DNA from 2 places in the Mesorhizobium sp. B2-3-2 genome. Region 1 is predicted to be linked to the other one. Evidence: predicted binding sites of a transcription regulator. Region 1 holds the regulator's gene; the other holds the start of a gene.

Region 1 (4,089 bases):
CGAGGACGGTGAGTGCGGCGAGGATGCCGTAATCGGCCAGCGTGATGGTCTTGAGGTCGACGATGGTCGGCGTGATGGCGAGATAGAAGATCATCGTCTTCGGATTGCCGAGCGTCACCGTCAGGCCGGCGAGGAAGCTCGACGCCAGCCCGCCCTTGCCTTTCCTGGCCTCGACCGTCTCGGGCGTGATGCCGGCGGTCCAGAAGCGCCAGCCGAGGAAGGCGAGATAGGCGACGCCGGCCCATTTGACGGCGAGGAACACCAGGCCGAAGGTCTGCGCGACGAAGGCAAGCCCAAGCACCACGGCGGTGAGATAAAGGAGGTCGCCGAGCATCAGGCCAAAGGACATGGCCAGCGAGGAGCGGAAGCCGGAACCGAGCGCGCGCGCCATAAGCGCGGTGATGCCGGGGCCGGGAATGGCGGCGGCGAGGCCAAGGGCTGCGCTGTAGGCGAGGAAGCCGGTGAGGGTCATGGAGAAGGCCGTGTGTCGGGGAAACGCTGCTGGGAGGGCGCCTTGTCGCACAGAGTTTGGCGGGTGGGAATTGCCTGGATCCGGATTCGGTTGCACCAGGCATGCCCCGCGCTCGGGACCTCCCAAGCGGGTCAGGACCGCCCGTCGCCGTAGGTCACGCGCCAGATGGTGCCGTTGCCGTCCTCGGTGACGATCAGCGCGCCGTCGTTCGCCACCGCCACGCCGACCGGCCGGCCCCAGACCTCGCCGCCGGAGGTGACGAAGCCGGTCATGAAATCCTCATATTCGCCGGTCGGCTTGCCGTCCTTGAACTTGAGCCGCACCACCTTGTAGCCGGTCCTGTTGCCGCGATTCCACGAACCGTGCAGGGCGACGAAGGCGTCGCCCCTGTATTCGGCCGGAAAACCGGATCCCGCGCGGACATTCCTGCCGTCGTAGAAGGCGATGTTGAGCGGCGCCGAATGCGCCTGCATCAGAATGTCGGGGACGGTGACCTTGCCGGCAAGGTCGGGACGCGCGCCCTTGTGGCGCGGATCCTCATTGTCGCCGATATAGTACCAGGGCCAGCCGTAGAAGGCGCCTTCCCTCACTTCGGTCGCATATTCGAACGGCACATTGTCGCCGAGCGCGTCGCGCTCGTTGACCACGCACCACGGCGCGCCCGTCGCCGGCTGGATGGCCATGCCCGAACAATTGCGCAGGCCGGTGGCAACGATGCGGCCATTCTTGCCGTCCGGGTCGAAAGCCCTTACGTCGGCGCGGCCTTCCTCCGAGCCCCAGGCGGCGCCGAGCGGCTTCGACCTGGCCCAGGCATCGAGCCCGCCCCGCGGTTTCCTTGCCATGTCCTGGGCGGCGTTCGAGCCGGAGCCGACCGAGAGATAGAGCGTCTTGCCGTCCGGCGAGAAGGCGATGTCGCGGGTCCAGTGATGAGTGGCCGGAATGTCGCGGACAATCGTTTCCGGCTCGCCGGAGGCCTTCAGGTCGCCATCGCGGTAGGGAAAGCGCACGATGCTGTCGCTGTTGGCGACATAGACCCATTGCGGACTGTCCCCGGGCGGATAGAAGGCGATGCCGTAGGGCTGGTTGAGATTGCGGGCGAAGACGCCGTCACTGACGGGTTTCGCGTTGCCCTCGCCCAGACGGTAGACGCGGACCTGGTTGGCCTCGCTGTCGGCGACGAACAGGTCGCCATTGGGCGCGACGCGCACGACGCGCGGATTGTCGATGCCCGAAGCGATCAGTTCCGCCGAAAAACCCGCCGGCAGCCGCGGCTCGGCGCCTTGCGGCCTTTGCACCGGACCGGCGCTGTTCGAGGCGGATCTGGTGACATAGGGCCTGGGCTGGTCTTGCGGGCTGATCAGCCGGCGCACGCCCGGCTCGTCGGCCCGCCAGTCACCAAATGCGGCCGCGCCCTTGAGCACCGGTTCTGTCTGCTGGGCCAATGCCGTCGCGGCGAAAAGCAAGGCTGCGGGGATCGCCACGGCGCCGGCAAGTCTGATCATCCCAGTCTCCAGCTTCTCGCTTCGCTATGCATGTCGTTGTCCCAAGACCGAGGATCACATGCATCAGGGGAACGGGCGGGCTCGGCAGTCGTTCCGGACGACACGGGGAGTTGAAGGAATTCGGGTCAGGTATCCGCGTCGAGATCGGCGTCGAGGTTCTTTTCCAGTTCGACGAGGTCGGCCGGCAGCGGCATGCCCATGGCGCGCATTTCGCGCAGCTTCTCGCGCAATTGCTCCTGCACTTCCCGCACATCCTCAGGCTGGTTGACCATCTCCTCCAGCAGTAGGCTGATCTGGGCCTTGAACGATTCCAGCGCCATTTTTTCCTCCTCGGCCGTCTGGATCGATCCCAGCTCTCAGCGCAGCATGCGCGATATCAGCTGCGCCGTATAGTCGACCATCGGGACAATGCGGGCATAGTTGAGCCGGGTCGGGCCGATGACGCCGAGCGCGCCGACGACGCGGGCGTCCTTGTCGCGGTAGGGTGCCACGACGAGCGACGAGCCGGAGAGCGAGAAAAGCTTGTTTTCCGAGCCGATGAAGATGCGCACGCCCGGTCCCGCCTCGGCGAGGTCGAGCAGCTGGATCAGCCCGTCCTGCGTCTCCATGTCCTCGAACAAATGGCGCAAGAGTTCGATGTCCGCCTGGGCGGTGACGTTTTCGAGAAGATTGGCGCGACCGCGCACGATCAGGCGCGCCGGCAGGCCGCTTTCCGCGCCGGCCCACACCGCCAGCCCTTTCTCCACCAGGTCCTGCGACAGCGTGTCGAGCGCTGCCCTTGTCTCTTCCTTGATACGCGCGACCTCCGCCCGCGCCTCGGCCAGCGTACGGCCGCGAATATGGGCGTTGAGGAAATTCGAGGCCTCGTGCAATTGCGAGACGGTGATGCCGGCCGGCAGATCGATGACCCGGTTCTCGACGTCGCCGTTCTGCGACACCATCACGGTCAGCGCCTTGGTCGGCTCGAGCTGGATGAACTCGATGTGCTTGAGCGCCACCTCGTTCTTGGCGGCCAGCACCAGGCCGGCGCCGCGCGACATGCCAGACAGCATCTGGCTGGCCTCGGTCAGCATGTGTTCCAGCGTGGCGCCCGAGCCGGAGGCGCGCACCTGCGCCTCGATGCTGCGCCGCTCCTCGTCGGAGAGGTCGCCCAGTTCCATGAAGGCGTCGACGAAGAAGCGCAGGCCGGCCTGCGTCGGCAGGCGGCCGGCCGAGACGTGCGGCGCATAGATCAGGCCGAGATGTTCGAGGTCGCTCATCACGTTGCGGATGGTGGCCGGCGACAGCGAGGACGGCAGGATGCGCGACAGGCTGCGCGATCCCACGGGCTCGCCGTCCCTCAGATAGGAATCGACGATACGCCGGAAGATGTCGCGCGAACGCATATCGAGCGCCTGAAGTGCCGGCGCGGGAAGAGCGAGCGACTGCGAAGCGGGATCGACTGCCTTGGTCATTGCGGCCATAACCTCCGGTTCAAGGATATAGACTTCGCGGCGCCGCGCGCAACCCGGTGTCGCACTTGCGATCACCCCGGTGTCGCACTTGCGATCATCCGGTGTCGCGTTGCGCGATCACCCAGTGTCGCCGCGTTTGCGGTCGCCGGTCCATTTTCCTTTACGCCGTGCCCCGCATGCGTCTAAAAGCCGGCCAAGATTCAAAAAAGCTGACAAGAAAGCAGGCCGAATGCGCCCCTCCAAACGCCAGTTCGACGAAATGCGCGCCATCTCCTTCGAGCGCGGCGTCTCCAAACATGCCGAAGGCTCGTGCCTGGTGAAGTTCGGCGACACGCATGTCCTGTGCACGGCAAGCCTGGAGGAAAAGGTGCCGGGCTGGATGCGCAATTCCGGAAAAGGCTGGGTGACGGCCGAATACGGCATGCTGCCGCGCTCGACCGGCGAGCGCATGCGCCGCGAGGCCTCCGCCGGCAAGCAGGGCGGGCGCACGCTGGAGATCCAGCGGCTGATCGGCCGCTCGCTGCGCGCCGTGGTCGACCTGCAGGCGCTGGGCGAGCAGCAGATCACCGTCGACTGCGACGTCATCCAGGCCGATGGCGGCACCCGCACCGCCTCCATCACCGGCGGCTGGGTGGCGCTCTACGATTGCCTGCGCTGGATG
Region 2 (4,089 bases), on a different contig from region 1:
CGGTCATATTGGTCTCTCTCCAAACTTTCCTAGGAAGCGCCCGCTCCCATTCGAGGGGAGCGGGCAGTCTCCCATCGTCCTAGAAGTCCATGCCCGCGCCGGCGGGCATGGCAGGGGCGGCGGCTTCCTTCTTTGGCTTCTCGGCCACCATCGCCTCGGTGGTGACCAGCAGGCCGGCGACGGAAGCGGCATCCTGAAGCGCGGCGCGTACGACCTTTGCCGGATCGATGACGCCTTGGCCGTAGAGATCGCCGAACTCGTTGGTCTGGGCGTTCCAGCCCCAGCCGAACTCGCTCTTCTCGCGCAGCTTGCCGACGATGATCGAGCCCTCGGCGCCGGCATTCTCCGCGATCTGGCGCACCGGGGTCTCGATTGCGCGCCGCACGATCTCCACGCCGGTCCTCTGGTCGGCATTGTCGATCACCAAGCCATCAAGCGCCTTGGCGGCCCGAAGCAGCGCGACGCCGCCACCGGGGAGCACGCCTTCCTCGACCGCCGCACGGGTCGCATGCAGCGCGTCGTCGACACGGTCCTTGCGCTCCTTCACCTCGACTTCCGTCGAACCGCCGACGCGGATGACGGCGACGCCGCCGGCGAGCTTCGCCAGCCGCTCCTGCAATTTCTCGCGGTCATAGTCGGAGGTGGTCTCCTCGATCTGGGCTTTGATCTGGGCGATACGGCCCTGGATCTCTTCCTTGCGGCCAACGCCGTCGATGATGGTGGTATTTTCTTTTTCGATCACCACTCTCTTGGCGCGGCCCAGCATCTGCAGCGTGACGTTCTCGAGCTTGATGCCGAGATCCTCGCTGATCGCCGTGCCGCCGGTGAGGATGGCGATATCCTCCAGCATCGCCTTGCGGCGATCGCCGAAGCCAGGCGCCTTGACGGCCGCGACCTTCAGGCCGCCGCGCAATTTGTTGACAATCAGCGTGGCGAGCGCCTCCCCTTCCACATCCTCGGCAATGATCAGCAAAGGCTTGCCCGACTGTACGACGGCCTCGAGAACGGGGAGCATGGCTTGCAGGTTGGACAGTTTCTTCTCGTGGATCAGTACATAAGGCTCTTCGAGCTCGACGCGCATCTTGTCCTGGTTGGTGATGAAGTACGGGCTGAGATAGCCGCGGTCGAACTGCATGCCCTCGACCACCTCGAGTTCGGTCTCGGCGGTCTTGGCCTCCTCCACCGTGATGACACCTTCATTGCCGACCTTCTCCATCGCCTCGGCGAGGAAGCGGCCGATCTCGGCATCGCCATTGGCCGAGATGGTGCCGACCTGGGCGATCTCGTCGTTCTTCGTCACCTTGCGGGCATTGGCCTTCAGTTCGGCGACGACCGCCTCCACGGCCTTGTCGATGCCGCGCTTCAAATCCATCGGATTCATGCCCGATGCCACGGCCTTGGCGCCTTCCTTTACGATGGCTTGGGCCAGAACCGTCGCGGTTGTGGTGCCGTCGCCAGCCAAGTCGCTGGTTTTCGACGCCACCTCGCGCACCATCTGTGCGCCCATGTTCTCGAACTTGTCTTCCAGCTCGATTTCCTTGGCCACCGTCACACCATCCTTGGTGATGCGCGGCGCGCCGAAGGACTTGTCGATAACGACATTGCGGCCTTTGGGACCGAGCGTCACCTTCACCGCATTGGCCAGAATGTCGACGCCGCGCAGCATTTTCTCGCGGGCTTCGGTATGGAATTTCACTTCCTTGGCAGCCATTGGATCACTCCTTCGCTTTAGGCAGCTTTCGTTGACTGGTAACCTCGCAAGAAGCCGTCAAGCGGCCTTCTTCATCGTTGCGGTCTGCTCGATCACACCCATCACGTCGCTTTCCTTCATGATGATAAGGTCTTCGCCGCCGAGCTTGATCTCGGTGCCGGACCATTTGCCGAACAGGATGCGGTCACCCACCTTGACGTCGAGCGGCTGAAGCTGCCCGGCTTCGTTGCGCGCGCCAGGGCCGGCGGCGATCACCTCGCCTTCCTGCGGCTTTTCCTTGGCTGTATCGGGAATGATGATGCCGCCGGCCGTTTTTTCCTCGGCTTCGATGCGGCGGACCAGGATACGGTCATGCAACGGGCGAAACGTCATGTCGTTCTCCTTCAAGGACAAACAGTTTGAGGTTCCTCCGCGCCGGACCGGCAATATCGGCCGGCTCGGGGTGTCGCGACCTTGTTCAGCATCGCGCGCGCATATCGAGCTAGTTTTGCAGCTTTCCGCTTTCAAGAGGTCTGCGCAAAAATTTTAGCACTCGCCACACGAGAGTGCCAACACACTGTTATCATGAGGAAATTCTGACCAGGCCGACGATTTCATCGCTTGAATTTTCGAAAAGAGCCAACAAAATTATTTTGGCCCGCGCTGCCGAAGTGCAGCCGGAACCTGGGCGCTATCGAGGAGTTTTGCGAACGGAGCACAACAATGGACCGACAGAAACTTTCGCCGATCATGCCTTCCCTGACCGATATGCCCGACATCCCGCTTGACCGGCTGCTTTCGCCGGCCAGGCATTTCAAACATCCCGACGAGGTGTTGGCAGACGACGCGCTCGACCTTTGGGAAAAGCGGGCGATCCTGTCGTCTTGGGCCTCGGACGCCTGCGCGGTGGAGTCGATGCCGGAACTGCGCCTGCCGCAGGGAGTCGAGCGGCCGGTTTCCTTCGACCAGATCATGGAGGCCCTGTGCAAGCTCGACATCGACGCGTCGGCGTCGCGGCCGACGCCGGACGATTTCCGCCAGGGCTTCGCCAGGATGCATGCGTGATCTCATAAACGAAAGGAGAAGCATATGGTGACTGCGGTCAGCAGAGAATTCCGCCTGCAGATGGATGGCTACGGCCTGACCACGGCCGAGATTCATTACCATATGCCCGACTACCCCAATCTCCTGCAGCTCTATGTCTGGCAGGAATACGACCTCGCTCCCGATTTCCCGGAGCTGAAGGGCTTCCTTGGCTATTGGGAAAGCGAACTGGACGGCGCGCTGCACTCCGTGCGCGTCGCCCATCATCGCCTGATCACACCATCGGAATGGCGCGCCGTTGACGGCATCGTCGCCATCCATTGAGCGGATCGCATTGAGCGGATCAAAAAACCTGAAGCGCGTCGCCTGCGAGGCGGCGCGCTCAAAGATTGAGCATACCTAAAGTCAGAGCTTCCGAGCAGGATAAGTGGTGGGATCCATGTCATCCTGCTCCGACAGCCATTGGCCGAGCCGCCCCTGGCATCCTCGCGGAGCGGGGTTGGCGAAGCGAAGGGGGGCGGCCTCTGGTCAGGCCGGCTCGCTTGGCCGCCTTCAAGAAAGCTTTGTAGGCAGCACGCCCGCTGCGCCAGCCATCCAGCGCATCGCGGCACGCACGGTCGGCGGCGCGCCAGCTTGGGCCACGCGCCCATTTCGGCCATTGTTGATCCAGGCATTCCAGAGCCTCGAAGCTGCTGTCGATCTTGCGGGGCGCATTCGAGAATTCGAGCGTAATCGGCTGAGGGAACCGAATATCGTTCATCACTTCCTCCGTTTTTTGACGTCTTTTTGCGAGTAAGCAATCGGATGGAATCATCGGCGACCGTCCATCCGCGATCGAGATGGTCATCGGTTCAGGCGGCGTCAAGGGCCGCCGGATTTTGGCGAGACCTTCGATCATGCCTCTTGACGCCAGACCCCTCAGTTCCCAGATCGAATCCGCCGGCGCCGGAAGGGCCGGCATGGTCAAGGAGTGCCCATCCTTGGCACTCCTCGTACCCATGTTGCTCAGCGAAGGAGGATATGGCTATGAGAACCGCTTTCGACTTTTCACCACTCTATCGGTCGAGCATAGGCTTCGACCGTATTTTCGACCTGTTGGAGAATGCCAGCCGCACGGCGAACGTCGACAACTGGCCGCCATACGACATCTCCAGGACCGGCGACGACGCCTATCGCATCACCATGGCGGTAGCCGGCTTCAGTGAAGACGAATTGAGCATCGTTCATGAGCCCAACATGCTCGTCATCGCCGGTGAGCGTGCCGGAGAGGACAATGGCGAATACCTGCATCGCGGCATCGCCGGACGGCCGTTTGAGCGACGCTTCGAACTTGCCGACCATGTGAAGGTGACCGG

What was found. Region 1 encodes HrcA, which represses chaperone genes, less so after heat shock. Its sites were predicted from a motif close to GTTAGCACTCNCNNNNNGNGAGTGCTAAC; they were not measured.
Region 2: a site for HrcA is predicted at 2,236-2,264, ahead of FJ964_RS05205 (co-chaperone GroES). Genes of this name have one in related genera too.

What each region holds. Positions count from the first base shown of each region.
Region 1 is NZ_VFWA01000029.1:14,279-18,367, forward strand. Features, by position in the region: gene FJ964_RS30775 (LysE family translocator) at 1-472, opposite strand, end outside; gene FJ964_RS30780 (sorbosone dehydrogenase family protein) at 604-1,974, opposite strand; gene FJ964_RS30785 (hypothetical protein) at 2,100-2,294, opposite strand; gene hrcA (heat-inducible transcriptional repressor HrcA) at 2,331-3,428, opposite strand; gene rph (ribonuclease PH) at 3,658-4,089, shown strand, end outside.
Region 2 is NZ_VFWA01000002.1:1,445-5,533, reverse strand. Features, by position in the region: gene FJ964_RS05215 (hypothetical protein) at 1-7, opposite strand, end outside; gene groL (chaperonin GroEL) at 80-1,711, opposite strand; gene FJ964_RS05205 (co-chaperone GroES) at 1,769-2,083, opposite strand; gene FJ964_RS05200 (hypothetical protein) at 2,414-2,755, shown strand; gene FJ964_RS05195 (usg protein) at 2,780-3,058, shown strand; gene FJ964_RS05190 (DUF982 domain-containing protein) at 3,177-3,632, opposite strand; gene FJ964_RS05185 (Hsp20 family protein) at 3,761-4,089, shown strand, end outside.